2 regions of the Streptomyces sp. NBC_00386 genome follow, and region 2 is predicted to be linked to the other one. Evidence: riboswitches for the same ligand, from Rfam matches in the RefSeq annotation. Region 2 holds a riboswitch; the other holds the start of a gene.
What was found. Region 2 has a riboswitch for glycine ahead of gcvT (glycine cleavage system aminomethyltransferase GcvT). Riboswitches for the same ligand answer to the same signal wherever they lie in the genome.
Positions count from the first base shown of each region.

Region 1: another riboswitch for glycine. It lies ahead of gcvP (aminomethyl-transferring glycine dehydrogenase); the one in region 2 lies ahead of gcvT (glycine cleavage system aminomethyltransferase GcvT).

Region 1 covers NZ_CP107950.1:7,798,085-7,813,041, forward strand. The annotation lists gene OG780_RS34255 (DUF881 domain-containing protein) at 1-169, shown strand, start outside; gene OG780_RS34260 (FHA domain-containing protein) at 231-1,187, shown strand; gene ftsR (transcriptional regulator FtsR) at 1,230-1,985, shown strand; gene OG780_RS34270 (bifunctional nuclease family protein) at 2,072-2,545, shown strand; gene OG780_RS34275 (MerR family transcriptional regulator) at 2,763-3,437, shown strand; gene OG780_RS34280 (DNA polymerase IV) at 3,506-5,014, shown strand; gene OG780_RS34285 (PRC-barrel domain-containing protein) at 4,939-5,307, opposite strand; glycine riboswitch at 5,422-5,516, shown strand; gene gcvP (aminomethyl-transferring glycine dehydrogenase) at 5,695-8,580, shown strand; gene OG780_RS34295 (DUF5999 family protein) at 8,717-8,923, opposite strand; gene OG780_RS34300 (hypothetical protein) at 9,339-9,923, opposite strand; gene OG780_RS34305 (glutamate--cysteine ligase) at 10,463-11,980, shown strand; gene OG780_RS34310 (substrate-binding domain-containing protein) at 12,172-13,941, opposite strand; gene OG780_RS34315 (CPBP family intramembrane glutamic endopeptidase) at 14,126-14,926, shown strand.
Region 2 covers NZ_CP107950.1:3,084,276-3,099,232, forward strand. The annotation lists gene OG780_RS13330 (M1 family metallopeptidase) at 1-1,101, opposite strand, end outside; gene OG780_RS13335 (ABC transporter ATP-binding protein) at 1,208-2,467, opposite strand; gene OG780_RS13340 (ABC transporter ATP-binding protein) at 2,464-3,561, opposite strand; gene OG780_RS13345 (ABC transporter permease) at 3,558-4,565, opposite strand; gene OG780_RS13350 (ABC transporter substrate-binding protein) at 4,638-6,389, opposite strand; gene OG780_RS13355 (ABC transporter permease) at 6,449-7,447, opposite strand; gene OG780_RS13360 (enhanced serine sensitivity protein SseB C-terminal domain-containing protein) at 7,923-8,723, opposite strand; gene OG780_RS13365 (enhanced serine sensitivity protein SseB) at 8,951-9,724, opposite strand; gene OG780_RS13370 (AAA family ATPase) at 9,788-10,456, opposite strand; glycine riboswitch at 10,632-10,728, shown strand; glycine riboswitch at 10,729-10,839, shown strand; gene gcvT (glycine cleavage system aminomethyltransferase GcvT) at 10,874-11,992, shown strand; gene gcvH (glycine cleavage system protein GcvH) at 12,151-12,528, shown strand; gene glyA (serine hydroxymethyltransferase) at 12,543-13,802, shown strand; gene OG780_RS13390 (L-serine ammonia-lyase) at 13,966-14,957, shown strand, end outside.

The sequences.
Region 1 (14,957 bases), 4.7 Mb from region 2:
CATCGGCAAGCCGCAGGACCTGGAGCCGGCGCTGAACATTCCGGGAGGCGTGGTGCAGACACTGGAGAAGGAGCAGGCCACCGTCACGGTGGACCGCTCCACGAAGATCATCGTAGATGCCTTGCGACCGGCCGAGCGCCCTGACTACGCTCGGTCGTCCTCCCGGTGAACGGCGGTCGGATGGGGGCCGTCGGGCGAGGGCAGGAGGTTGCGGGGGGTCGGCGCACCGAATGGGTGGTGCGTGGTGGAAACTGTCTGGTGGATACGGACGTTGTGAGGATGTCCGGGTCGACCGGTGTGTTCAATCAGGGTTCGTCCTGCCCCACGGGCGGGTCTGTTTCGGTCAAGGGGAATCGCCCGTGAAGTTGTTTGCGAAGTTGTTCGGCAAGAGCACGCGAGAGGACAGTGGCGACAGCACGTCCGCCCGTCATCGCGCACCGCGCCAGGGAGACGCGGAGGCCCAGGGCGGCGACCGCCCGCTGTTCCGGGACCAGGTCACCGGTCCCGGTGGTCAGGGCGCGTCGTCTGTTGACCCTGGCCAGCCCGGCCGCATAGGTTTCGGGGAACCGTCAGCCTCGAGTGCGGGTGGAGGGTTCGCCTCCGATCCGTATGCGTCCCATGCCCCTGGTGGGCAGCCGCGGCAGGAGGATCCGTCCATGTCGGCCCAGGTGTGTACGAGGTGCGGGAACCGTAACGCGGAGAACAGCCGGTTCTGTTCCAACTGCGGTGCGCCGTTGCGGGGTGGACCGGAGCGTCCGTCGGAGCAGACGTCCACGATCTCCATCTCCGGCATCGAGGCCTACGACGCCGAGGTGACGGGCCAGACCGCCTCGCCGATGCTCTCCCCGGAGGCTCAGGCGGCGGTCGACGCGCTGCCGGTCGGTTCGGCGCTCCTGGTGGTGCGCCGTGGCCCCAACTCGGGCAGCCGCTTCCTGTTGGACGGTGAGCTGACCACGGCGGGGCGTCATCCGCAGAGCGACATCTTCCTCGACGACGTGACGGTTTCGCGTCGGCACGTGGAGTTCCGTCGTGTCGCGGACGGTTCGTTCACGGTCGCCGACGTCGGCAGCCTGAACGGTACGTACGTCAACCGGGAGCGGATCGACCAGGTCCCTCTGTCGAACGGTGACGAGGTACAGATCGGCAAGTACCGGCTGGTGTTCTACGCGAGCCAGCGGGGCATCTGACCCTCCCCCAACTCCGTCCGGGGGGACACCGAGGGAATGTCCATGCTTCAAACACCGAGCGGCGGTGCCGGCAGCGGTACCGCCGCCGCGGACAGTGGGCTGATGAGCATCGGCGCGGTGCTGAGCCTGCTGCGCGACGAGTTCCCCGAAGTCACCATCTCCAAGATCAGGTTCCTGGAGTCGGAGGGGCTCGTCGAGCCGCGGCGGACCCCTTCGGGGTATCGCAAGTTCAGTGCGGACGATGTCGAGCGTCTCGGCCACGTCCTGAGGATGCAGCGTGACCACTACCTCCCGCTCAAGGTGATCCGTGAACATCTGGACGCCCTGGCGCGCGGTGAGCAGGTGCGTCTGCCCTCCGTGGGCCGCCAGCGCGACGCGGGGGAGGGTGAACCCTCCGGAGAGCTCTACGGGGAGCCCGAGGGGCCCACGGTGGCCCGGGTGGGCCGTGAGGAGCTGCTGGCCGCCGCCGAGATCGGTGAGCAGCAGCTCCAGGAGTGGGAGTCGTACGGACTGATCGGTCCGTTGCCCGACGGTGTCTACGACGCGGAGGCGGTGACCGTCGCCGCGCTCGTCGTCGAGCTGGGACGCTTCGGGATCGAGCCGCGCCATCTGAGGGCGATGAAGGCCGCGGCGGAGCGGGACGCGGGACTGGTGGACCAGGTGGTCGCCCCCCTGCGGCGCCACCGCAATCCGCAGACGCGGGCCCACGCGGAGGCCCGTACCAAGGAACTCGCGGGCCTCACGGTGAAGCTGCACGCGGCGCTCGTGCAGACGGCGCTGGGTGTGCGTCTGCACTGATCCGTGCCACCGGCGCGGGCCCCGGATCGTCCACCCGTTCTGTGCCCGACTACCCAAACGTCCCGGGCACGGCCTAGGGTTGCTGTGTGAACGAGCTCGATGTCGTAGGTGTCCGGGTCGAAATGCCCTCCAACCAACCGATCGTGCTTCTGCGTGAAGTGGGAGGCGACCGCTACCTCCCCATCTGGATCGGACCGGGGGAGGCGACGGCGATCGCCTTCGCCCAGCAGGGCATGGCCCCCGCACGACCGCTGACCCACGACCTGTTCAAGGACGTGCTGGAGGCCGTTGGCCAGGAGCTCACCGAAGTACGTATCACCGACCTGCGCGAGGGCGTCTTCTACGCCGAGCTCGTCTTCGCCAGCGGGGTCGAGGTGAGTGCCAGGCCGTCCGACGCCATAGCTCTCGCGCTGCGCACCGGAACGCCCATCTACGGCAGCGACGGGGTGCTCGACGACGCGGGCATCGCGATCCCGGACGAGCAGGAGGACGAGGTGGAGAAGTTCCGCGAGTTCCTCGACCAGATCTCGCCCGAGGACTTCGGCACCAACAGCCAGTGAGCCGTCCGGGCGGACGCCTCACTGGGTGGCATTTGCCCGTGGCGAGTGTGGTGTGCCGCGGCCCGCGCCGGGAGCATTCGGCTAGCCTTTCCCCGCGGTAGGGCACGGGAAACCACTCTTAGGGTGATTATCACTCGGCGTGCCGAGTGTGGCGATCGTTGACGAGCCCCTGGTGACTGCCTACCGTCGAGAAGGCAGGTCAAGGACGGAGGTCGGCGTGAGAAGCAGCGGCGACGGTACGGCTGGGGGTGCTCCCGGACACGGTCCGGGAGAGAGCGGCCCGTACCCTCCCCCAAGCTCTCGGCTCGGCTCGAGCAGGGGGCGCCCTCAGCATGGCAGCGCGGCCGATCATGTTCCGGTGCGGCCGGCGGCAGTGTCCGACGAGGAAGGGACTGTTCCCGAGGAGGTCGGTTACCGGGGGCCCACGGCGTGTGCCGCCGCGGGCATCACCTACCGGCAGCTCGACTACTGGGCGCGGACCGGACTCGTCGAGCCCAGCGTGCGTCCCGCCTACGGGTCGGGGACACAGCGCCTCTACAGTTTCCGGGACGTGGTGGTCCTCAAGATCGTCAAGCGGTTCCTCGACACCGGGGTGTCGTTGCAGAACATCCGCACCACGGTCCAGCACCTGAGAGAGCGAGGCTTCCAGGACCTGGAGCGCATGACGCTCATGAGCGACGGCGCGACGGTCTACGAGTGCACCTCCCCGGACGAGGTCCACGCCCTGCTTCAGGGCGGCCAGGGCGTCTTCGGCATCGCCGTGGGAGTGGTGTGGCGGGACGTCGAGGGCGCCCTGTCCCAGTTGCACGGAGAGCGTGTGGACACCGGAGAAACGCTTCTCGCGCACCATCCCGCCGACGAACTGGCGCGCAGGCGCAACCGCGCGGTGTGAGCCGCTCCGATGACGCGATGCCCCGGTGCGCCGGGGCATTGTCAGTGGCGTAGGGCAGCATCGGAGATGTGAGAACCGCGCCCACGATCCTGCATCTCGACATGGATGCCTTCTTCGCCTCGGCGGAGCAGGCGTCCAAGCCGAGCCTGCGCGGGAAGGCCGTCGTGGTGGGCGGGCTCGGGCCCCGTGGAGTGGTCGCCACCGCCTCGTACGAGGCACGCGTCTTCGGGGTGAACTCCGCGATGCCCATGGCCCAGGCCCGCAGGCGGGCTCCGAACGCCGCCTATCTCGTGCCGCGCTTCGGGTTGTACCGAGAGGTCAGCGAGCAGGTGATGGGGCTGCTGCGGGCCCTGTCGCCACTGGTGGAGCCACTGAGCCTGGACGAGGCGTTCGTGGACCTGGAGGCGGGCGGGACTGCCTGGGACGAGGCGTCGGCGCGGCTGACCGGTGCCAAGCTGCGCGCGGACATCCGGGCCGTCACGGGGCTCACGGGGTCGGTGGGCCTCGCCGCCTCCAAGATGCTGGCGAAGATCGCCTCGGAGCAGGCCAAGCCGGACGGTCTCGTCCTGATCGAGCCGGGCACCGAGCGTGCGCTGCTGGGACCGATGCCGGTGCGGACGCTGCCGGGCGTGGGGCCGGCCACCGGCGACCATCTGCGCCGGGCGGGCATCACCACCGTCGAGGAGCTCGCCGAGGCGGGCGAGGACGAGCTCGTACGGCTACTGGGGAAGGCCCACGGGCACGCGCTGTTCGCGATGGCGCTGGCCCACGACGAGCGGCCCGTGGTGGCTGAGCGGGAGACCAAGTCCGTGTCGGTCGAGGACACGTACGACGTGGACATCCACGACCGGGTCAGGGTGGAGCTGGAGGTGCAGCGGCTCGCGGACCGGTGCGTGCGGCGGCTGCGCAGAGCCGGACTGTCGGGCCGGACCATCGTGCTGAAGGTGCGCCGGTACGACTTCTCGACGCTGACCCGGTCCGAGACGCTGCGGGGGCCCACGGACGACCCCGGAGTCGTCAGGGAGGCCGCCGCCCGGCTGCTGGAGGGCGTGGACACGACCGGTGGCGTCCGGCTGCTGGGGGTCGGCGTCACCGGGCTCGCCGACTACACGCAGGAGGACCTGTTCGCGCAGGCGCAGGCCGCGGCCGCGGGGGAACCGGCGGTCGAGGAGCACGCCGCGGACGAACCGGCCGAGGTGGCCGCCGCGGACGGGGAGACGGTGCCGGCGGAGCGGCGGTGGCCCTCCGGGCACGACGTGCGGCATGCCGAGTTCGGGCACGGCTGGGTGCAGGGGAGCGGGCTGGGACGGGTCACGGTGCGGTTCGAGACGCCGTACTCCGGGCCCGGCCGGGTGCGGACCTTCCGGACGGACGACGCGCAGCTGGAACCGGCCGACCCGCTGCCCCTGGTGGAGCGAAGACCCGGGGACGTCGGCGGGCTGCCGCCCGGCCCCGGGCCGTCGGTGTCAGCGGTCGGGACGCACGGCTCCGGCCCTGGGGATCAGGTGTCCTCCGAGCCCGCGAGCCGGCCGAAGTCCCGGTCCGGCGGCGGAGGGGACGCCACGTCGAGTCCGTAGTGGTGGTAGAGCTGGAGCTCCTGTTCGGGGGAGAGATGGCGCCCGACGCCGAAGTCGGGGGCGTCCTTGATCAGGGCCCGGTCGAAGGGGATGCGCAGGGTCCCCTCGATGATCTCGCTGGGCTCCAGGGGCACGAAGGCGTCCCTGCTGAACAGTCCGGTGCGTATGGCCGCCCACTCCGGGACACCGGTCGCGTCGTCGAGGTAGACCTCGTCGATCGTGCCGATTTTGGTGCCGTTGCTGTCGAACGCCTTGCGGCCGATCAGGTTGCGCGGATCGATGTCGGTCTGCACGGTCCCTCCAGTGGTCGCAAACTCATCCGTAAGTACTACAAAAGAGCACATTTGTGAAGGCGGCCACTCGAAGGCTGTCGTCTTGTCCTCGCTGGTAGGCTGGCAAGTGGCTGCTGATCCCGCGCGGGAGAGTCCTCCGGATTTCACGGAGGCGCCGAAGGAGCAACTCCTCCCCGGAATCTCTCAGGCTCACGTACCGCACGGACGAGGTCACTCTGGAAAGCAGGGCGGGTGCCGATGGCCTCCGCCCTCACCGACGGTGAAAGCCGGATCGTCCACGGGACCATCCGGTGAAACTCTCAGGTTGAGATGACAGAGGGGGAGGCCGTCGGGGTGCCCGTGCCGGGGTGCCCCTCGAAGGTCGCGTCAGACCAGGAGGCCTCCGCCATGACCGCCCCTCGCATTCCGCTCTCCGAGCTCGAACAGGGAATTCCCTTCGAGCAGCGCCACATCGGACCCGACTCCGAAGCTCGGGCCAAGATGCTCGCGCAGGTCGGATACGGCTCGCTCGACGAGCTGACGGCCGCCGCGGTGCCGGATGTGATCAAGAACGCCGAGGCCCTGAAGCTGCCGGCCGCGCGCACCGAGGCCGAGGTACTGGCCGAGCTCCGCTCCCTCGCGGACCGCAACCAGGTGCTCGGTTCGATGATCGGCCTCGGCTACTACGGCACGTTCACGCCGCCGGTGATCCTGCGCAACGTCATGGAGAACCCGGCCTGGTACACCGCGTACACGCCGTACCAGCCGGAGATCTCGCAGGGCCGTCTCGAGGCGCTGCTGAACTTCCAGACCGTCGTCGCCGAGCTGACCGGGCTGCCGACCTCCGGCGCCTCCCTCCTCGACGAGGGCACCGCCGCCGCCGAGGCCATGGCGCTGTCCCGCCGGATGGGCAAGAACAAGAAGGGCCTCTTCCTGGTCGACGCGGACGCGCTGCCGCAGACCATCGCCGTCATAGAGACACGTGCCGAGCCGACCGGTGTCGAGATCGTCGTCGCCGACCTCGCCGACGGCATCCCGGCCGACCTCGCCGGGCGCGAGATCAACGGCGTGCTGATCCAGTACCCGGGCGCCTCCGGTGCCGTACGCGACATCAAGCCGGTCATCCGGCAGGCGCACGAGCTGGGCGCGGTCGTCACCGTCGCCGCCGATCTGCTCGCCCTGACCCTGCTGACCTCGCCCGGCGAGCTCGACGCGGACATCGCGATCGGTACGACGCAGCGCTTCGGTGTGCCGATGGGCTTCGGCGGCCCGCACGCCGGTTACATGGCGGTGCGCGAGAAGTTCGCGCGCAGCCTCCCCGGCCGGCTGGTCGGTGTGTCCGTGGACGCCGACGGGCACAAGGCGTACCGCCTCGCCCTGCAGACGCGTGAGCAGCACATCCGCCGTGAGAAGGCGACCAGCAACATCTGCACCGCTCAGGTGCTGCTCGCCGTGATGGCCGGCATGTACGCCGTCTACCACGGCCCCGAGGGCCTGCGGACCATCGCACGGCGTACCCACCGCTACGCCACCGTCCTGGCCGCGGGTCTCACCGCCGGCGGCGTCGAGGTCGTGCACGGCGCGTACTTCGACACGCTCACCGTGCGGGTCCCGGGCCGTGCCGCCGCGATCGTGGCCGCCGCCCGCGACAACGGCGTCAACCTGCACCCCGTCGACGCCGACCAGGTGTCGATCTCGTGCGACGAGACGACCACGCGCGAGCAGCTCGCCGCCGTGTGGACCGCGTTCGGTGTCGAGGGCGACGTCGAGGCGCTGGACGCGAGCGCCGAGGACACCCTGCCGGACGCGCTGCTGCGCACCGACGCGTACCTCACGCACCCCGTGTTCCACGACCACCGCTCCGAGACGGCGATGCTGCGCTACCTGCGCAAGCTCTCCGACCGCGACTACGCGCTCGACCGCGGCATGATCCCGCTGGGCTCCTGCACGATGAAGCTCAACGCGACCACCGAGATGGAGCCGGTCACCTGGCCCGAGTTCGGGCAGCTCCACCCCTTCGTGCCCGCCGAGCAGGCACAGGGCTACCTGACGCTGATCCACGAGCTGGAGGACCAGCTCGCCGAGGTCACCGGCTACGACAAGGTGTCGCTCCAGCCCAACGCCGGTTCGCAGGGCGAGCTGGCCGGTCTGCTGGCCGTCCGTGGCTACCACCGCGCCAACGGCGACGACCAGCGCACCGTCTGCCTCATCCCGTCCTCCGCGCACGGCACCAACGCCGCCAGCGCCGTGATGGCCGGCATGAAGGTCGTCGTCGTGAAGACCGCGGACGACGGTGAGATCGACGTCCAGGACCTGCGCGCCAAGATCGAGCAGTACCGCGACGAGCTGTCGGTGCTGATGATCACGTACCCCTCGACGCACGGTGTGTTCGAGGAGCACGTCGCCGACATCTGCGCCCAGGTGCACGAGGCCGGCGGCCAGGTCTACGTCGACGGCGCCAACCTCAACGCCCTGGTGGGTCTCGCCAAGCCGGGTCACTTCGGCGGCGACGTCTCGCACCTGAACCTGCACAAGACCTTCTGCATCCCGCACGGCGGTGGCGGCCCCGGCGTCGGCCCGGTCGGCGTGCGCGCCCACCTGGCGCCGTACCTGCCGAATCACCCGCTCCAGCCGGAGGCCGGTCCCGAGACCGGTGTCGGCCCGATCTCGGCCGCTCCCTGGGGCTCCGCGGGCATCCTGCCCATCTCCTGGTCGTACGTCCGGCTGATGGGCGGCGAGGGCCTCAAGCGCGCCACGCAGGTGGCCGTGCTCTCCGCCAACTACATCGCCAAGCGCCTGGAGCCGCACTACCCGGTGCTGTACACCGGCCCCGGCGGTCTGGTCGCCCACGAGTGCATCATCGACCTGCGCCCGCTCACCAAGGCGACCGGCGTGAGCGTCGACGACATCGCCAAGCGCCTGATCGACTACGGCTTCCACGCGCCGACGATGTCGTTCCCGGTGGCCGGCACGCTGATGATCGAGCCGACCGAGTCCGAGGACCTGGGCGAGCTCGACCGGTTCTGCGACGCGATGATCGCGATCCGCGCGGAGATCGAGAAGGTCGGCAGCGGCGAGTGGTCGGTGGACGACAACCCGCTGCGCGGGGCGCCGCACACGGCCGCCGCGCTCGGCGGCGACTGGGAGCACCCGTACAGCCGCGAGGTGGCCGTCTTCCCGGCCGGTGTCTCGGCCGCCGACAAGTACTGGCCGCCGGTGCGCCGCATCGACCAGGCGTACGGCGACCGGAACCTCGTCTGTTCCTGCCCGCCGCTGGACGCCTACGAGGACTGATCAGCGCTCGGCACGTGGACGCCTACGAGGAGTGACCATCCTCGGACATGCGTCGGGGCCGGTTCGGAGAGTACGTCTCCGGGCCGGCCCCTTGTGTGTCTGGGCGGCCTGGCGCGGCCGCCCGGGGTCGTGCGGCTCAGGCGGCCGTCATCACCGGCGCGCCGCCCAGCGGGCGGTGCGGGGCGATGATCTGGCCGTCCGGCAGGAGCTCACCGGTGTCCTCGAAGAGCAGAACGCCGTTGCACAGCAGGCTCCATCCCTGCTCCGGGTGGTGCGCCGCGAGGCGGGCGGACTCCCGGTCGGCTGATTCGGCTGACGGACACGGTGGCTGGTGCTGGCACATGGATGGGATCTTTCGCTGGGTCGAGATGTGAGTGTTGGCTGTGGTGTCTGTCTTGCGGCTTGAGGTACTCATGGCCGCCCCCCGTTGGTATGTGGTCTGACCCCAGTGTTGCCCCACGGGCGCCAATCCGCAGGGATTTGGGGGCACCGCTTCTCACAGGTTTATGACGCGTCACCCGTGCGGAGGGTTCACCCCAACTGCGCTGTCCTTTCGGGTGGTTCGAGGGGGCCGGATCGGGCTAGTCCAGTTGGGTGTTCGGCGCGTTTCCCCTCGTACGAGCGGTCTTCGGCCCTAACGAGCGAGCCGCTCCCGGGGTTCGTGACAGCGCCGTGCCCCGCGGCAGGTTTACCCGTGTGGGGCACGGCTGCGGGGCACGGACGCCAGGGGCGGAGACTCGGGCGGGCGAGCTGGAGACTCAGGCCGGCGAGCTGAGGAGCGGTGCCGGGGTGACCCGGTGGGTGAGGACCGGCAGCAGTTCGGTGACGAGGTACGGCCGGTGCGCGGCGATGCCGGGCGGGGCGGGTGCGAGCGGGACCAGGAGGTCGGTGGCGGCCGGATGGCCGGTGGCGCCGTCCGCGGTGCAGTCGCCGTGCAGCCAGAGCGTCAGCATGTACAGCTCCGGCACGGACAGCAAGCGTGCTTGGTAGGGCTGTTGCATGGTCTCGGCCTGCCGCAGGGCGAGCTCGGTGGCGGTGACGTAAGGGCCCTCGAAGAAGCGCGAGAAGGCCCAGCCGTCCGCGGTCAGCATGGTGTCGGCGGCGGCCACCGCGCGATCGCCGCAGCGGATCAGGAAACGCCACCCGGCGAGCCGGGTGGCGGAGGCGCCCGCGGGAGTGATGCGATCCAGGACGTGGACGGGCAGCGGGAGTTCGGGGGTGACAGGTCCCTGTGCCAGGCGCAGGGACGGGGTACGGGCTTCGCGGACAGCGGTGGGGGAACCGAGTGCCGTGAGTACGGTGCGCAGGGCGGGCGCGGGAGCCGGGGGTACGTGCAGCGGCATGGTGGGTCGCCTCTCATTCGACAGGCACAGTGGCGCGAGGGCGGGGGCGGACGGCGCTGTCAGCTCTCGGGTCAGAGGGCGAGGGGTCTGGATCTGCCGACAGGGTGTCGCCTGCCGCCGTCACCGTGACGACAGGACCTAGGACCGCGAGCGCCAACTCTCTGCCTCGGTAGCGGAGTTTATACGACGCGTGTTCAGGCGGTGTTTCGTCTAGTCGCCCCGAATTCGAAGAACAAGTCGATATCCGGTCGGCGAAATGCGGGATTCATCCCGGTTCTGCGCGATCAAATCGCGGTGACCTCGGAATGCTTCGCCCGAGCGGTCGGCCGATTCTCGTCGGCGTTTTTCACGAGATCGTTTCGGACGGCAAACTTGCTGAATGCTCCATGCCTCGTGAATGTGCCCGGGGCCGATGTCCAGACTAGCGGCCGAAGAGCGCGCGCGGGACGTTATGGATCGTGTTGCCTGGGCATCATCCCCCGTGACCCGGGACGCCAGGGCCGGAACGTCGGCCTGCCCATCCGAGGAGGGACACTTCGATGGGGGAGAAGGTCGTGGCAGGGACGTTCGGCCTGTCTGATCGGCAGCGCCACCGCGACAAGCTCCGACAGTGTCTGGCGGGGCTGGAGCGACTGCTGGAGGAGAAGCGGTTCGACCGCCCGAAGAACCTGATGGGCCTGGAGATCGAATTGAATCTCGCGGGCCCCGACGGCATGCCCAGAATGATGAACGGGCAAGTACTCGAAAGGATTGCGAGCCGCGACTTCCAGACAGAACTCGCCATGTTCAACCTGGAAGTCAACATAGCCCCACACCGATTGGGCGGCCGGGTATTCGACCGGCTCGCCGAGGAGATCCGCACCTCGCTCGCCTACGCCCACCGGAAAGCCAGTGAGGTCGACGCCGGAATCGTCATGATCGGTATTCTGCCGACGCTCGGCCAGGACGATCTGGTGTCCTCCAACCTGTCGGACGTCGACCGGTACACGCTGCTCAACGATCAGATCGTGGCCGCGCGCGGAGAGGATTTCGAACTCGACATCGACGGTGTGGAGCGTCTGGTCTGCCGGTCGGCGTCCATCGCCCCCGAAGCCGCCTGCACCTCCGTGCAGTTGCACCTCCAGGTCACGCCGGGCCGGTTCGCGGACGTGTGGAACGCGGCGCAGGCGGTCGCGGCCCCACAGGTCGCGATCGGCGCCAACTCGCCCTTCCTGTTCGGGCGTGAGCTGTGGCGGGAGTCGAGGCCCCCGCTCTTCCAGCAGTCCACCGACACCCGGCCGCCGGAGCTCCAGGCACAGGGAGTCCGGCCGCGCACCTGGTTCGGCGAACGGTGGGTGACCTCGGCGTACGAGCTCTTCGAGGAGAACCTGCGGTTCTTCCCGCCGCTGCTGCCCATCTGCGACGAGGAGGACCCGCTCGGTGTCCTCGATGCCGGAGGCGTGCCCAGGCTCGCCGAACTGGTGCTGCACAACGGCACGGTGTACCGCTGGAACCGGCCCGTGTACGGCATCGCCGACGGCGTCCCGCATCTGCGCGTCGAGAACCGGGTGCTGCCCGCGGGGCCGACCGTCACCGACGTCCTCGCCAACGCGGCCTTCTACTACGGTCTGGTCCGCGCGCTCGCCGAGGAGCAGCGTCCGGTGTGGACCCGGCTGTCCTTCGAGGCGGCCGCCGCCAACTTCGACGCGGCCTGCCGTCACGGCATCGACGCGCGCCTGGAGTGGCCGCGGCGTGGCCGTTACGGCGGGACCACGCAGGTGGATGCCGTGAGCCTGGTGCGCGACGAACTGCTGCCGCTGGCCGCCGCCGGCCTGGACGCCTGGGGTGTCGAGCCCGCCGACCGGGACTTCTATCTGGGCGTGATCGAGGACCGGTGCAGACTGCGCGTCAACGGCGCGACCTGGCAGGCGGCCACCTTCCACCGGGCGCTGGAGAAGGGGCTCGGCCGCGAGGCCGCGCTGGCCGCGACGACGCGGCGCTACGGCGAGCTGATGCATCTCGGGGAGCCCGTGCACACCTGGCCGGTGGGACTGCCGGAGCCGGTTCCGCTGGGGTGACGCGCGGCGGTGCGCGGGTGCGCTCGGCCCGGCGCCGGCCACCCGCCCTCGGGGTCTGTCGTCGAGGCGCGTCCACGACGGTTCGGCGGGAGGCGGGACACCGGGCCCGCGGGGGCGGGTGGCCGTGGCCGGTGAAGGATGTTCGCGTGTCCAGGTGGTCGTGGTCGGTCCGGGGCGCCGCGTGGGTGTGGTCAGCCGGGGTTGCCCGCGCCGGCCGCTGTGATCGCCTTGAGCATCGCCGCGTGGATCTGTGAGGGCTCGTTGACCCGCTGGCCGGAGCCTCCGGTCGCCCTGGCGATCTGGTCGACCTCCCGCCGGTCGCTGTCGGGGCCCACCGCGATGGCGATCAGCGGTACCGGGTGGTCCGGGTCGGCCAGCTTCTGGAGCTCGGAGACGAGCTCGGACCGGGAGATGCTGCCGGGGTCCCGGTTGACCCCGTCCGTGAGGACGACCAGCGCGTTGAACCGGCCCTTCGCGTAGGAGGCGACGGCCTCCTTGTACGCGGCGAGCGTGGTGTCGTACAGACCGGTCTCTCCGTGCGGGACCGGCTTCAGGGACTTGAAGGCGGCGGTCAGCTTCGCGCGCTGGCCGCCCTTCTTCTTGCTGTCCCCGAGCCGCCCGGTCGGCACCAGCACGCGGTAGTCCTTGTCGCCGTCGAGCTTCGTGGAGAACTTCCACAGCCCGATCTCGTCCTCGGCGGTGAAGGTGGCGAGGGCCTGGAGCAGGGACTCCTTCGTGACGTCCATACGGGACCGGCCGTCGCCCGGCAGCGTCACGCCCATGGAGGAGGAGGCGTCGACGACCGTGGTGATCCGGGCGCTCTCCACCGTGATCGTCCACATGCCGAGGGCCTCCTGGACCGCGCCTTTCGACGCGGAGTCGGCCAGGATCCGCGTGTACGGCTGCGGGGACCTTCCGCCGGCCTCGGCGACGAGTGTGGCCGACGGGCTCTCCGCGTCCGTGCGGAACCCGAACACCCGCAGGAACTGCCGGGGGGCCGGCTCTCCGAGCAGGGTCATGAACCGCAGGGCCGCACGGCCCTCGTCGGTGCTCAGCCGCGGCTCGTCGACCAGCGTGTACGGGTAGTCGAGCAGCGGCGAGCCGTCCTCGGGGTAGAAGAGGTCGAGGTCCTGGCCGCCGTCCGGCGCGCTGTTGTGCGCGAACGCCGCCTGCTCGGAGAGGATCAGCGCCTGATTGCGGCCGGCGCTGTTCCCCCCGGTGGCCGAGCCTTCGTGCGGCAGAGTGCCGAGGAGCTCGGTGTCGCTGTCGGACGTGTGCCGCGAGAGCGTCTTGGCCATGGCCGCCGTCCGGACGTCACCGTCCTTGACGCCGGAGGCGGCCGCGCTGATCCTGGCCAGCGCGAGCAGTCCCGTCGAGCTGCGGGCGGGATCGACCGCGCCCAGTTCGAGCTTCTTGGCCCGCGTCGTCCCCCCGGCCAGCTCGGTCCAGGTGTACGTCTTCGCGGGCCAGCCCAGCCTCTTGGCGGCCGACGGGACGACAGCGACGCCGACGGGTGAGGAGGCGACGTTGCCCAGGCTGGTGACCTGCGTGGCCGAGCCGGTGTCGGCGACCCGCTCCACCCACGCGTCGGAGTCCGGCACCCACACCTGCACGTCGGACTTCTTGCCCGCCCCGAGCGAGGCGGCGACCTCGTACGACTCGCGCGCGGTCACGCCGACGTCGAGACAGCGGCCGTCCGAGGTGACGTTCTTCTCACGGGCGTCCTTCGCGACGGCCCGTAGCGCGGGCGCGATGTCCGGCGAGGCGGCCACCTCGATGTGTATGACATCGTCCCCGCAGGAGCCTCCGAAGGAGAACAGGCCCCCGCGGACCGCGGCTGCCGTGCCTCCGACGACGGTGAGGACGAGTGCCGTCGCGAGGGCCGTATTGCGGCGGCGTGCGCGGATCCGGGGGTCGGCGGAGCCCGCCCGTCGAGCGTCGGGCAAGCTGTGACGTCCCATGACGGTGAGGTCCTCCCAGATGAGCCTGAGCCGTGAGACAGCCGCAGAACAGGCGGAAGGGGACGTACGCCCCGTACGGTGCCCGCCCCCCGACGGCCTGTCGCGCACGATCTTCGTAACTTCTTTCGAGACCCTAGCGGGGCGAGGACGGGGATGCGGTGGGAATACCCAACTGGAGGCGGGAGTGCAGGTGGAGGCGGGATCGGTGGCCGGTTCTTTTCCGGGGGAGAGGCTGACCCGACGGATTCTCCGGGACGAGACGCTGCTCGTCCTGGCGCTGTCGCTCGGTGCGAGCGGAGTGTCCGCGCTGATCAGTTTCGTCGGGTCGGTGACGAAACCCGGAGGTCTCAAGGACCAGGCGGCCACCCTCAACGCCTCGGCGGCGCCGGGCCGGCCCTGGCTCGACCTGGCCTGGCAGCTCTTCGGCATCGCGTCCGCCCTGGTGCCGGTCGCGCTCGTCGCGCACCTGCTGCTGCGCGAGGGCCAGGGCATGCGCGTGATCGGCTTCGACCGTACGCGCCCCTGGCCGGACCTCGGACGCGGTGCCATGGTCGCGGCGGTGATCGGCAGCTCGGGAATCGCCTTCTATCTGGCTGCGCGCGCATTCGGCGCCAACCTCACGGTGGTGCCCGAGGCGTTGCCGGACGTCTGGTGGAAGTTCCCCGTGCTGATCCTGTCGGCCGTGCAGAACGCCGTGCTGGAGGAGGTCATCGTCGTCGGGTATCTGCTGCGCCGGCTCGGGCAGTTGGGCTGGACACCGGGGACGGCGCTGATGGCGAGTGCGGTGCTGCGCGGCTCGTACCACCTCTACCAGGGCATCGGCGGGTTCGTCGGCAACATGGTGATGGGTGTGGTCTTCGTGTACCTGTACCGGCGTTGGGGTCGGGTCGGGCCGCTCGTGGTCGCGCACTCGCTGCTCGACATCGGTGCCTTCGTCGGGTACGCGCTGCTCGCGGGGAAGGTGGGCTGGCTCCCGACGGCTTGAGCCGCGCTCGCGAGGACCGAGCGGCGGAGCC
Region 2 (14,957 bases):
GTACCCGGCGACGAACGAGTCGTGCGCCGAGCGGACGCCCTTGTGCTCGGCCCACAGCCACTGGGCGTAGGTCGCGAAGCCCTCGTTGAGCCAGATGTCCTTCCAGTGCGCCACCGAGACGGAGTCGCCGAACCACTGGTGGGCCAGCTCGTGCACGATGGTCAACTCCGAGCGCACCGCCGAGTACGCGGGCTTCGACTGGACCTCCAGCGAGAATCCCGCCTCGGGCATGTCGTCGACGATGGCGCCGGTCTCCTCGAAGGGGTACGGGCCGAACACCTGCGACCAGTAGTCGGTGGCCTCGGCGGTGACGGCGTACACGTCGACGCTGTTGCTGTTGGCGAGCACCGGGTCGATGGCGACGTAGATCGGTGTCCCGGCCGGGGTCGTGCCGGTCCTCACGTCGAACTTCCCGATGGTCGCCGTCGCGAGATAGGTGGCCATGGGGCGGCTCTCGCGCCAGTGCGTGACCGTGACGGCGCCCTTGTCGCGGGTCGACACCAGACGTCCGTTGGACACCCCCGTCAGGCCCTTGGGGGCCGTGATGCGGATGTCGTAGGTCGCCTTGTCGGACGGGTGGTCGCTGGAGGGGAACCAGGTGGAGGCGGCGTTGGGCTCGCAGGCGACGAACACGCCGTCCGTGGTCTTCATCCACCCGTAGTCGGAGCCGAACACGATCGGGCCGTTGAGCGGCTCGGGGACTCCGCCGTAGGTGACGGTCACCGTGAAGTTCTTGCCCTTGGGCAGCGTGCCGCGCGGGGTGATGCGGATCTCGTCGCCCTCCCGCGTGAAGCGGGCCGCTCTGCCGTTCACCTCGACCCTCGTGACGTCCAGCTTCTGGAGGTCCAGGTCGAAGGCGGAGAGGTTCTGGGTGGCGCGGGCGGTGAGGGTCGTACGGCCGTCGAGGCGGTCGGTGCCGGGGTCGTACGCCACGTCGAGGGCGTAGTGGCGGGCGTCGAAGCCGCCGTTGCCGAGCTGGGGGAAGTACGTGTCACCGATGCCGTCCGCGCCGGAGGTGGGGGCGGAGGAGGCGGCGACGAGAAGTAAGGAGGCGATCGCGGTCGCGAGTGCCCCTGAACGTGCCGAACGGGAGAGTGCCATCAGCGTCCCTTTCGTACGCGTGCCGATCGTTTCCGATCAGACGGACACGCAGGACTCTGCACTCTCCCGTTCAGGCATGTTCATGACTTTGCCAAGTCGTCACGGCCTACTTGCCGGTTGACTCCTGACGATCGGCTTCCGCAACCGCGGAGTCCGACGCGGAGTCGGCCTCCTCACCGGTGGCGGCGAGCTCGGCCGGAGCCTCGCCCGACACCTCGGCGGATTCCACGCCGGACACCAGCTCGACGGCCTCGCGGGCGGCCGAGAGCAGGACGACGTCCTGCGGAGCCTGGTCCGCGGCGTTCTCCGGGTGGTGGCAGGCGACCTGCTGACCGGGCTTCAGCTCGATGAGCGGCGGCTCGGTCGTCTTGCAGACCTGCGTGGCCTTCCAGCACCGGGTGTGGAACCGGCAGCCGCTCGGCGGCGCGATCGGCGAGGGCACGTCGCCGCGCAGCAGGATCCGCTCGCTCTTGGCGCCACGGCGCTTGGGGTCCGGCACCGGCACGGCCGACATCAGGGCCTTGGTGTACGGGTGCATCGGCGCCTCGTACAGCGAGGAGCGGTCGGCGAGCTCGACGATCTTGCCGAGGTACATCACCGCGATGCGGTCCGAGACATGGCGCACGACGGAGAGGTCGTGAGCGATGATCACGTACGTCAGGCCCAGCTCGGACTGGAGGTCGTCCATCAGGTTCACGACCTGCGCCTGGATCGACACGTCGAGCGCCGAGACCGGCTCGTCCGCCACGACCAGCTTCGGCTTCAGGGCGAGCGCGCGGGCGATGCCGATGCGCTGGCGCTGACCGCCGGAGAACTCGTGCGGGTAGCGGTTGTAGTGCTCGGGGCTCAGACCCACCAGCTCCAGGAGCCGCTGGACCTCCTTCTTCACACCGCCCTCGGGCTGCACGTTCTGGAGCCGGAACGGCGCCGAGACGATCGAGCCGATGGTGTGACGGGGGTTCAGCGACCCGTACGGGTCCTGGAAGATCATCTGGATGTCACGGCGCAGCGGACGCATCTTCGAGGCGCTGAGCCGGGTGATGTCCTGGCCCTCGAACTCGATGGTGCCGCCGGTCGGGTCCTGGAGACGGGTGATGACCCGGCCCATGGTCGACTTGCCGCAGCCGGACTCGCCGACGACGCCGAGCGTCTCGCCCTTGCGGACCTCGAAGTCGATGCCGTCGACCGCCTTGACCGCACCGACCTGACGCTGGAGAACGCCCTTCCGGATGGGGAAGTGCTTCTGGAGCCCCTGGACCCGGAGGAGGACCTCACTGCTGTCCGAGGACTTCGCGCGGTGCGCGGGACCCGCGGCCTGCTGCGGAATCACCGCGCCGGCGCCGTCCGTCTTGTTGTTCTCACTCACAGCTTCGGCGCAATCTCTTCGGTCCAGATCCGCGTGCGGTCCTCCTGCGAGAGGTGGCAGGCGGTGTAGTGATCGCTGCCAACAAGCTGCAGTTCGGGGCGCACGGTGCGGGTGACATTGCCCTTGGGCAGGTCCGCGTACGGGCAGCGCGGGTGGAAGGCGCAGCCCGAGGGGATGTTGATGAGGCTCGGCGGCTGGCCCTTGACCGGGATGAGCCGGTCGGAGGTGTCGCGGTCGATACGCGGCATCGAGCCGAGCAGGCCCCAGGTGTAGGGGTGCTGCGGCTGCTCGAAGACCCGCTCGACGGAGCCGCGCTCCACGCACCGGCCGCCGTACATCACGAGGACGTCGTCGGCGATCTCGGCCACCACACCCAGGTCGTGGGTGATGAGGACGACCGCGGAGCCGAACTCCTTCTGCAGGTCGCGGATGAGGTCGAGGATCTGCGCCTGGACGGTGACGTCGAGGGCGGTCGTCGGCTCGTCCGCGATGAGCAGCTCGGGGTTGTTGACGAGCGCCATCGCGATCATCGCGCGCTGGCGCATACCGCCCGAGAACTCGTGCGGGTAGCTGTCGACGCGCTTGCCCGGCTCCGGGATGCCCACGCGGTCGAGCATCTCGATCGCCCGGGTGCGGGCGACCTTCTTGCTGACCTTGTGGTGGTTGCGGTACGCCTCCACGATCTGGTTGCCGATCGTGTAGTACGGGTGCATCGCCGACAGCGGGTCCTGGAAGATCATCGCCATCTCGCGGCCGCGGAGCTTGCGCACCTCGTCCGGGGAGGCGTTGACCAGTTCCTTGCCGTCCAGCCAGATCTCGCCCGACATCTGGACGTTCTTGCCGCGCGCGCCGAGCCGGTGCAGGCCCATGACCGCCAGCGAGGTCACGGACTTGCCGGAACCCGACTCGCCGACGACGCAGAGGGTCTTGCCCTTCTCCACCGAGAAGCTGAGCCCGTCGACGGACTTGACCAGACCGTCGTCGGTCGGGAAGTGCACCTTGAGGTCGCGCACGTCGAGGAACGCCTTGGGAGCGTTCGACGGCGACGAGACGGGCTCGCCCAGCGCGGCGCCGGTCTTGGACAGTTCGGTCATGAGAGCCTCACCCGCGGGTCGGCGGCCGCGTAGAGCATGTCCACCAGAAGATTTGCCACGACGACGAAGAACGCGGCGAGAAGGGTCACACCGAGGATCTTCGGCAGATCGTTGTCGGTGATGCCCTGCACCGCGTACTGGCCGATGCCGTGCAGAGAGAACACGTATTCGGTGATCACGGCGCCGCCGAGCAGCAGACCGATGTCCATGCCGAAGACGGTGATGATCGGAGTGAGGGCGGCGCGCAGTCCGTGCCGGACCACGACCTTGCTCTCGCGCAGGCCCTTGGCACGGGCCGTGCGGATGAAGTCCTCGTTCATCGTCTCCAGCATGCCCGAGCGGGTGAGCCGCGCGTAGATGGCGGAGTACAGGAGAGCGAGAGAACACCACGCGGGGAAGAGGGTGTTGGCCCACTGTGCGGGGTTCTCGGTGAACGGGACGTAGGTCCGGCCGAAGATCGGCCAGTTGATGGTGAAGAGCAGCAGCGCCAGGTTGCCCGTGAAGAACATGGGCAGCGAGACACCGGCGAGCGCGATGCCCATGAACGTGCGGTCGAGGATGGAACGCGGCTTGAGCGCCGAGATCACACCGGCCGTCACACCGGACACCAGCCACAGCACCGCGGCACCGACGGCGAGCGAGAGCGTCACCGGGAGGCGCGAGGTGAGCTCCGGCCAGACAGCCTGGTGCGTCTTGAAGGAGTACCCGAAGCACGGTGCGTCGCAGTGCGCCGTGGTGGGACCCAGGTCATAGGTCGCGCCGCTGACGATCCCCTTGATGAAGTGCCAGTACTGGACGTAGACGGGCTGGTCCAGACCGAGGTTGTGCTTGACCGCGAGGATGTCGGCCTTCGACGGGCTCTTCCCGATGTACTGCTGCGCGAGCTGGTCGGCGGTCTGGCCGGCCAGTCTTGGCAGCAGGAAGAAGATGGCGAAGGTGACCGCGGAGACGACCAGGAGCAGGATCACTGCCGCTGCCGTCCGACGGAGGATGTACGAGATCACGGGGATCGGCGCTGGTGCCCGCGGGCCGCTAAGCCCGCGGGCACCAATGCCTTCACCTGCCTTCCGGGGCTGCTACTTCTTCGTGGTGCCGATGTTGAGGTAGTCGTACTGACCGCTGAAGGCCGCCGTGGAGACCAGGTTGGTCGCGTACTGCGGTCGGGCCAGCAGAACCTTGAAGTAGGTCAGCGGCACGAGGACGGCGTCGTCCATGGTCTTCTTGTCGATCTCGGTGTACAGGCCGTTGCGCGCGGCGTTGTCCTGCGTACCGATCGCCTTCTCGAGGAGGGCGTTGACGTCCTTGTTGTCGTACTGCGACAGGTTGGTGTTACCCGAGGCGCCGATCGCGGAGCCGTTCAGGATCTGCTGCAGGAAGCCGTAGCCGGAGGGCCAGTCGGCACCCCACTGCATCATGATCAGACCGATGTTGTTCTTCTCGGTGAACTTCGGGACACCCGCGTAGTCGGTGAAGTACTTGCCCGACGGGTACTGCTTCAGGCTGGCGTTGATGCCGACCTTCTTCAGCGAGTTGATGATCGCGGTGGCCGCGTCGATCTCCTGCGGGCGGTCGCTGCGAGCCGAGATGTTGGTGTTGATCGACGACTTGCCGCAGGCCTTGAGCTGGTCCTTGGCCTTGGCCTCGTCACCCTTGCTGCCGGCGGACGCGTAGACGTCCGACTTGGCGTAGCCCGGGATGTCCGGCGGGAGGACGGTGGAGGCGATGTCGCCGCGGACCGGACCACCCTCGGCGGTCTGCACCGAGACCTTGTCGATCGCGAACTGCACGGCCTTGCGGCACGCGACGTTGTCGAACGGCTTCACCTTGGTGTTGATCGCCATGTAGACGAGACGGCCACCGTAGGTGTTGTCCGTGTTGGCCTTCTTGTCGGCCGAGCTCAGGACCTGCGCCTGGGTCGCGGCCTGGACACCGCCACCACCGAGGTCGATCGCGTCGCCCGCGAGGACGTCCTTGTCGATCGTCTCAGCGGCGACCTTCAGGTTCACGACGATCTTGTCCGGGTACTGCTTGCGCAGCGGGTCCGTCTTCGCGTCCCAGTTCTCGTTGCGCACGAGGACGGCCTGCTTGCCGTCGGCGTAGCTCTCGAACTTGTACGAGCCCGAGGACACGATGTTCTTGACGTAGTCGACGCCGTTGTCCTTGGCCTGCGGGACCGGCGCCGTCTGCGGCGAGGCGACCAGGTAGTCGAACTCCTGGAAGGCGGTCTTCAGGTGGAAGACGACGGTGGTGTCGTCCGGGGTCTCGATGGACGAGAGGCCCTTGGCGCTCTTGTCCTTGTAGGGACCCTTGTACTTGTCGCCGCCCACGAGGAACTGCTGGAAGTAGTTCGGGCCGAGGGAGAGCACGTCACGCGCGAAGTTGGAGCGCTCGACCGCGTACTTGACGTCCTTGGACGTGATCGCGGTGCCGTCCTGGTACTTCAGACCCGCACGCAGCTTGTACGTCCAGGTCTTGCCGCCGTCGCTCGGGACACCCGCGCTGGCCGCGAGGTCCGGGACAAGGGTGTTGCCCTTCTCGCCGGCGCCGGGCTGGAACGTCATCAGCGGGCGGGCGTACAGACGCGAGAGGTTGTACATGTACGCGTAGTACGTGTTGCCCGGGTCGAAGGAGTCCGGCACGTCGGAGTACTCGTACGTGACCGTGCCCCCCTTCTGGGTGGAGGCGTTGACGACGTCCGTGGTCGCTGCGTTGGCCCCAGCTGACTTCGTGTTGTCGGTGTTCTTGTTGTCATCGGCCTTGCTGCAGCCTGCAACGAGCAGACTCGCGGAGCCGATGGCCGCAATTGCGGCCAGCGCTGACCTTCGCATGATGGGCGGGTTCCCCTTCATTGTAGGAAACTTGGTGGTCTCTCGGTGTCCGTCAGGCATCAGCGGCTGCGCGGGTCGAGAGCATCGCGGAGACCGTCGCCCAGCAGGTTGAAGGCGAGGACGGTCACGAAGATGGCGAGGCCGGGCACGATCATGAACTGCGGGTCGACCTCGTAGTAGGTCACCGCTTCACGGAGCATGCCGCCCCAGGATGCCTGCGGGGGCTGGATGCCGACCCCGAGGAAGCTGAGGGACGCCTCGAAGAGGATGTTGGTCGGGATGAGCAGCGTCGAGTAGACGATGATCGGGCCGACCAGGTTGGGCAGCAGCTCCCGGAACAGGATGTACGGGCCCTTGGCGCCCATGCCCCGGGAGGCGTCCACGAATTCCCGCTCACGCAGGGCGAGGGTCTGGCCTCGGACGATCCGGCCCAGGTAGGGCCAGTTGAAGAAGCCGATCACGAAGATCAGCACGCTCAGGTGGAGCGGGAGCCCTTCGAGGCCGAACGCGCCGCCCTGCAGCGTCGCCGAGATGGCGATCGCGAACAGCAGGAGGGGGAAGGCGAGGAAGGTGTCCATCAGACGGCTGATGATCGAGTCGACCCGCCCGCCGTAGAAGCCCGCGACGACGCCCAGGATCGCGCCGATCACGTTCGACAGGATGGTGGCGCCGAAGGCGACGACCAGCGACACCCAGGAACCCTCCAGGAGGCGGGTGGCGAGGTCGCGGCCGAACTTCGGGTCCACACCGAGCGGGTGGTCACCGCTCATGCCACCCATACCGCCCTTGGGCAGCGAGGTGTTCGGGTCGATCAGGTCCTGGTTGAAGGCGTTCGGGTCCAGTCCCAGCATCGACTGAAGGGGCCGGGCGAGGATCGCCACCAGGATGAGCAGTACGACGATGACACCGCCGGCGACCGCCACCTTGTCGCGCTTGAAGCGCGTCCAGGCGATCTGTCCCAGGGAACGGCCCTCGATCTGCCCCTTGCCGGCTCCGGCAAGCACAGCCTCTGGCTGCGCTTCCGATGCCGCCGCGGTGGTCTCGATCGGTGCGGTCACAGTGACCCGACCCCTCTCGCCGGTGGTGACCGGCCTACGACTGCCGCTGTCTGCGGCTTGGTTCACTTGCTCGCCGGGAGGTTGACCGCAGATGGTGCGGTCCGATGACCCGGCTGATGATTCGACTGGCACTCGCTCACAGGAGCGATGTCCCGTGTCTGATGGGCGAGTCTTCAGTGCCGCCACGATCAGTTGCCAGGCCTCATGGAGAAACTATGCGCAACCGTGATGCTTGTTGGGGGATTCCGTTATCCGAACAGTGGGTAACAGGAGTCGGACGACTGCCAATTGACCCCAAAGAACCCATAAGGGTCTTTTGAATCAGAAGTCCCACCAAAATAGGACAATTGACGCATGCGTCCGCTTCCCCGCAGGTCAGCAGCATGGAGCGCACACCTCGTGAAGGCCGTGTGCAGACTCATGATGCCAGCCGTTCTCGCACGGGCATGCGACAGGTCCGGAATTCGGGACGCTCTCAGTAGCCGCCGCGGGCCGGCGGATAGCCGTAACCGCCCGCTGTCGGCGCCTGTGCCGGAGCGGCGTGCGCCTCGCGGTCGTAGAACGGGCGTGCGTTGGCACGCAGCCACATCGCCACCGGGTCGAACTCGTCCGACATCGCGACGGTGGAGACGGGCAGCCCGTCCGGGACGGCGCCGATGGACTGCTGCATCATCGCCCGCACCGAGTCGACGGCGGGCGGTGAAGTGTCGTACACGTCGAGGCCGATGGCCAGATACGGCGCCCCGAGCGTGGGCTGGACCCAGGCTCGGCGCAACGACCGTACGGCCGGGGTGAGATGGGCGTTCTGCGTGAGCAGGGCGTAGAACTGCGGGATCTCGATGGCCGGTTCGGACAGTCGCAGCGGGCCCGCGGGCTGTCGCTCCAGGCCCGTGGCGATCCGGCGCAGATCCAGCCACGGGATGCCGAGGCCGCCGCCCGGGGCATGCGGATTGAGCCAGAGACCGAAGTGGTCGGGGTACAGGGTGCGGGCGACGTCCAGCCCGTCCACGACCTCGTAGCTGCGGTTCCAGCCACTGGCCGAGAGTTCCTGCGCGGAGGTGACACAGGGCGCGTACCCGAAGCCGTCCACCTGCATGTTCCCGTACTGGGCGTCCGGGGAGCCGGCCTGCCCGTGCCAGAGCAGCATCCACACCTGGCCGGACGACGGGGTCGCGAGCGCGCGAAGGAGCGCCTCGTAGGCGTCGTAACGCCCGGGAGTCACCTGGCGCAGCATGTGCTCGACCTGCCCGGCCGCGGCCGTGCCCGACGCGCTCACCTTCAACCGCCCCTTCGCGAACAATTCACGACGAACTCATCCCTTACGCCCGAGGCACCGGTTACCGACATGCGTCAACACCTCGACCAGGCCATGAAACCAGCTTATGCGGCGATCGTGCTCCGCCGGGGGAAGCAGTCGAGAGCCGGGAACCGTCGCGCGGGGCGGCCGAGGGCCCCGCGCGGCGGGCCGGAGGTCCGGCCGGGCACTCCCGGCGCGGGCGCCGTTCAGTGACCGTGCTGGTAGAAGGGGCGCACCTGGGCACGCATCCAGTCGCCGACCGGGTCCTGCGTCACGTCGAGAAGGACCAGGTTCACCGGAATACCGACCGGGACGCGGCCGAGGGCACGCCCCAGGGCGTCCAGCGGCAGGGCGCGGGCGTCGCCCTCCCACGCCGCGAGCTCGACGCCGATGAACATGACCGGTTCGTCGCCCTCGATGCTGGCCAGACAGCGGCGGGCGCTCAGGACGACACCCGTCGCGGCGAACTCCGCCGAGGCCGCGGCGAGGAAGTCCACCGGATCGTCCTGCCAGTCGGGCTCGAAGAGCCGCACCCGGCCGCCGCTGGCCGCCCCGTCCAGCTCGCTCCGCCCGGCCCGGCACAATTCGGCCACGGCCATCGGCGGCAGCGGCACGCCGACCACGCCGTCCGGGTTCACCACGATGCCGACCTGCGGGGGAAGTCCGCGGGCGAACTCCACGGCGGGCGCGATCGTGTACGACATGTGACCGCCGACGACCTGGCGGAACTGCTCCTCGGAGCTGAAGACGGGGACGAAGACCTGGCCCCCGATGTCCATCGTGGGCAGATCGAGCGGACCGCTGTTCGGGCCGCCGCCATTGGGCAGCGGCACCCATACGAAGCTGCGGCCGAGCACCTCGACGATGCGAGCGCCCGCCGAGGGCCCGGGCACGCCCAGGGAGGAGGACAACACCTCCTCCAGCTCGTTGCCGGGCCAACCGCTGTGCGGATGGGGGTGTGCCTGTGCCGGAAAGTCCATCTGTCTACCGCCCGCTTCGAACCACTGTTCCGGCTGGAAAGATTAGTGGGCCACCGTGACCGGTCAGTGGCCGAAGTCGATCCTGCGCAGCACGTCCGCCGCGTCCCGGTCGATCAGTACCGCCGAGCCGCATCCCTCGGGCAGGTCTCCCGTCTCGGCGGAGCGCAGCAGCCGGGCGACCGCGCCGCGGTGGCGGGCGAAGGCGTAGCGCGAGACGCCCCGGCCTCGCTCGCGCTGGCCGTCCAGCGCGGTGCCGGGTGTGACGTCGAGCAGCAGCAGGTGCAGCGCGCCGCCACGGCGCCGGGCCTCGCGGGCGAGCCAGCGGCGCACCCAGGCCTGCGTACCGCAGTCGTGCACGACGAGTCCGCCGCCCTCGCGCAGGGCGCGGCGCAGGCCGGCGTAGTGCGCGAGGCGGACGAGGGGACGGTAGACCGCGTACGGCAGCAGGCCGGCCATCCGGCCGTCCCAGCGCTCGCGGGTGTCCTGGGAGTCGACGCGGGTGCCCCGCACGGCCCGCCGCATCAGCGTCGACTTGCCGCTGCCGGGCAGCCCGGTGACGACGACGAGGTCCTGCGCCCCGAAGCGGAGGCCGTGCGGACTGCGCCCGACCCGGTCGCGGAGATCCCGCACGACGACCGCGGGACGCGCTCCGCGGGCCTCCCGGGCCGGTGCGCCGGGCTGCTCGGGCAGTGCGAGACCCGAGGTCGTCGCGTACGCCGTGGTCCTGTTCACCGTGACCGTCCTCCCCTGGGATGTGGAGTCCCATCCCCATCGAGTGTAAAGAGAAGGTAATGCCCGGCGCTTCCCATTTCCGTACGCGGACTGCCACAGCCCGGTCACAGATGGCGGGCTGCCGTGATCCGACAGCGCGTGCGATGATGGCCGCGCCAACTGCATACCGGCCGCTTGAATCCGCGCGGGAGAGTCCTGGGTACGTGTACCCGGGCGCCGAAGGAGCAAGTCCCTCCCTTGAATCTCTCAGGCACCGTTACCGCGCGGGCGAGGCACATCTGAAAAGCGGGCCGCTCCGGCGGCTCCACCCAAGGTGCAAGTCAGGACCACCGATTCGTGTGGTCGTGATGAACCTCTCAGGTTCCGATGACAGATGGGGAGGAACGACCTCGCCGTCATGCCTTGGGAGCCAGACCGATGAGCAGCAATGCACCCCGTCACACCGCGCTCGATGCCCTGCATCGTTCGCTCGGCGCGACCATGACCGACTTCGCGGGCTGGGACATGCCCCTGCGCTACGGCTCGGAGCGTGACGAGCACGTAGCCGTCCGCACGAAGGCCGGTCTCTTCGACCTCTCCCACATGGGCGAGATCACCGTCACCGGCCCCGAGGCCGCGGCCCTCCTGAACCACGCGCTGGTCGGCAACATCGCCACCGTCGGCGTCGGCCGCGCCCGCTACACCATGATCTGCCAGGAGGACGGCGGCATTCTGGACGACCTGATCGTCTACCGGCTGGCCGATCACGAATACATGGTCGTCGCCAACGCCTCCAACGCCCAGGTGGTGCTGGACGCGCTGACCGGGCGTGCCGCCGGTTTCGACGCCGTGGTGCGCGACGACCGTGACGCGTACGCGCTGATCGCCGTGCAGGGCCCCGAGTCCCCCGGCATCCTCAAGGCGGTCACCGACGCGGACCTCGACGGCCTGAAGTACTACGCGGGCCTGCCGGGCACGGTGGCCGGCGTTCCGGCCCTGATCGCCCGCACCGGCTACACCGGCGAGGACGGCTTCGAGCTGTTCGTCGCCCCCGCCGACGCCGAGAAGGTGTGGCAGGCGCTGACCGACGCGGGCACCCCGGCCGGTCTCGTCCCCTGCGGCCTGTCCTGCCGCGACACGCTGCGCCTGGAGGCCGGCATGCCGCTGTACGGGCACGAGCTGACCACCGCGCTGACCCCCTTCGACGCGGGCCTCGGCCGGGTCGTGAAGTTCGAGAAGGACGGCGACTTCGTGGGGCGCGCGGCCCTGGCCGAAGCCGCCGAACGTGCCGCCTCCGAGCCGCCGCGCGTGCTCGTCGGGCTGATCGCCGAGGGCCGCCGCGTGCCGCGCGCCGGGTATCCCGTCGTCGCCGGCGGCAAGGTGATCGGCGAGGTCACCTCCGGCGCCCCGTCCCCGACCCTGGGCAAGCCCATCGCCATGGCGTACGTCGACGCCGCGCACGCCGCGCCGGGCACGACCGGTGTGGGCGTGGACATCCGGGGCAGCCACGAACCGTACGAGGTCGTGGCGCTGCCGTTCTACAAGCGGCAGAAGTGACACTGGTCCGCACCGGCCGGACATGAACCGGATGCCTGTCGGGCGCCGGTACCGACGGGCGCCCTTCGCCGGGCCCCGGACGTGACCCTGGGCACATCCGCCCGGTCACCCACGCTTCCCTCCATCAGCACTCCACCGCGTACAGGAGAATTCAGGTCATGAGCAACCCCCAGCAGCTGCGTTACAGCAAGGAGCACGAGTGGCTGTCCGTCGCCGAGGACGGCGTCGCGACGGTCGGCATCACCGAGTACGCGGCCAACGCGCTCGGCGATGTCGTCTACGCCCAGCTCCCGGAGGTCGGTGACACGGTCGCCGCGGGCGAGTCCTGCGGCGAGCTGGAGTCGACCAAGTCGGTCAGCGACCTGTACTCCCCGGTGAACGGCGAGGTCGTCGAGGCCAACCAGGACGTCGTGGACGACCCGGCCCTGGTGAACTCCGCTCCCTTCGAGGGCGGCTGGCTGTTCAAGGTGCGCGTCGCCGGCGAGCCCGAGGACCTGATGTCCGCCGACGAGTACACCGCCTTCACGGCCGGCTGAGGAGTCCACCGCACATGTCGCTCATGAACACCCCCCTGCACGAGCTCGACCCGGACGTCGCCGCCGCCGTCGACGCCGAGCTGCACCGCCAGCAGTCCACGCTGGAGATGATCGCCTCGGAGAACTTCGCTCCGGTCGCGGTCATGGAGGCCCAGGGCTCGGTCCTGACCAACAAGTACGCCGAGGGCTACCCGGGCCGCCGCTACTACGGCGGCTGCGAGCACGTCGACGTGGCCGAGCAGATCGCCATCGACCGGGTCAAGGAGCTGTTCGGCGCCGAGTACGCCAACGTGCAGCCCCACTCGGGTGCCTCCGCCAACCAGGCCGCGCTGTTCGCGCTGGCCCAGCCCGGCGACACCATCCTCGGCCTGGACCTGGCCCACGGCGGCCACCTGACCCACGGCATGCGCCTGAACTTCTCGGGCAAGCAGTTCAACGTGGTCGCGTACCACGTGGACGAGGCCGGCCTGGTCGACATGGCCGAGGTCGAGCGGCTCGCCAAGGAGCACCGCCCGAAGGTGATCATCGCGGGCTGGTCGGCGTACCCGCGGCAGCTCGACTTCGCCGAGTTCCGCCGGATCGCGGACGAGGCCGGCTCCTTCCTGTGGGTCGACATGGCCCACTTCGCGGGCCTGGTCGCGGCGGGTCTGCACCCGAACCCGGTCCCGTACGCGGACGTGGTCACCTCCACCACGCACAAGACGCTCGGCGGTCCCCGCGGCGGGATCATCCTCGCGAAGAAGGATTTCGCGAAGAAGCTGAACTCCTCGGTCTTCCCGGGCTTCCAGGGCGGCCCCCTGGAGCACGTGATCGCCGCCAAGGCCGTCTCCTTCAAGGTCGCCGCCTCGGACGACTTCAAGGAGCGCCAGCAGCGCACGCTGGACGGCGCGCGCATCCTGGCCGAGCGTCTGGTCCAGGACGACGTGAAGGCCGTCGGCGTGGACGTCCTGTCCGGGGGCACGGACGTGCACCTGGTCCTGGTCGACCTGCGCAACTCCGAGCTGGACGGGCAGCAGGCCGAGGACCGCCTCCACGAGGTCGGCATCACGGTCAACCGCAACGCCATCCCGAACGACCCGCGCCCGCCGATGGTCACCTCCGGCCTGCGCATCGGCACGCCCGCCCTCGCCACCCGCGGCTTCACGGCCGAGGACTTCACCGAGGTCGCGGACGTCATCGCCGAGACGCTGAAGCCGTCCTACGACACGGAGTCCCTGAAGGCCCGCGTGTCCGCTCTGGCCGACAAGCACCCGTTGTACCCCGGCCTGAAGTAGTTTCGTAGGCTCTTCGCCATATGTTTTCACCCGTACGTTTTCTCTTCGTACGGATATCCGGGGCACCGCGCACACTGGAAGCAGAGCGCGGTGCCCCGTTCCATGCAGTCCCGCACCACCTCCGTCGGACAACGGCGTCCGGCGAAACCAGCAAGGAGTTCCCGTGGCCATCTCGGTCTTCGACCTGTTCTCGATCGGCATCGGCCCGTCCAGCTCCCACACGGTGGGCCCCATGCGCGCCGCGCGCATGTTCGCCCGGCGGCTGCGCAACGAGGACCTGCTGGCCCCGGTCACCTCGATACGCGCCGAGCTGTACGGCTCCCTGGGCGCGACCGGCCACGGCCACGGCACCCCCAAGGCGGTGCTGCTCGGTCTGGAGGGCGCCTCACCCCGGACCGTGGACGTGGAGGGCGCCGACGAGCGGGTCGAGCGGATCAAGTCCTCGGGCCGGATCAACCTGCTCGGCGAGCACGAGATCGACTTCTCCTTCGACGACGACCTGGTCCTGCACCGCCGCAAGGCCCTGCCGTACCACGCCAACGGCATGACGATCTTCGCGTACGACGCCTCGGGCGAGCTCGTCCTGGAGAAGACGTACTACTCGGTGGGCGGCGGCTTCGTCGTCGACGACGACGCGGTCGGCGAGGACCGCATCAAGCTCGACGACACGGTCCTGAAGTACCCGTTCCGCACGGGTGACGAGCTGCTGCGGCTCGCGAAGGAGACCGGTCTGTCGATCTCCGCCCTGATGCTGGAGAACGAGCGGGCCTGGCGCACCGAGGAGGAGATCCGCGAGGGGCTCCTCGGCATCTGGCGCGTCATGCAGGCCTGCGTCTCGCGCGGCATCACCCGCGAGGGCATCCTGCCCGGCGGTCTGCGGGTCCGTCGCCGTGCCGCCCTCTCGGCCCGCCAGCTGCGCGCCGAGGGTGATCCGCTGGCCCACGCGATGGAGTGGATCACCCTCTACGCGATGGCGGTCAACGAGGAGAACGCGGCGGGCGGCCGGGTCGTCACCGCCCCCACCAACGGCGCGGCGGGCATCATCCCGGCGGTGCTGCACTACTACATCAACTTCGTGCCGGGCGCCGACGAGGACGGAGTCGTACGGTTCCTGCTCGCGGCCGGGGCGATCGGCATGCTCTTCAAGGAGAACGC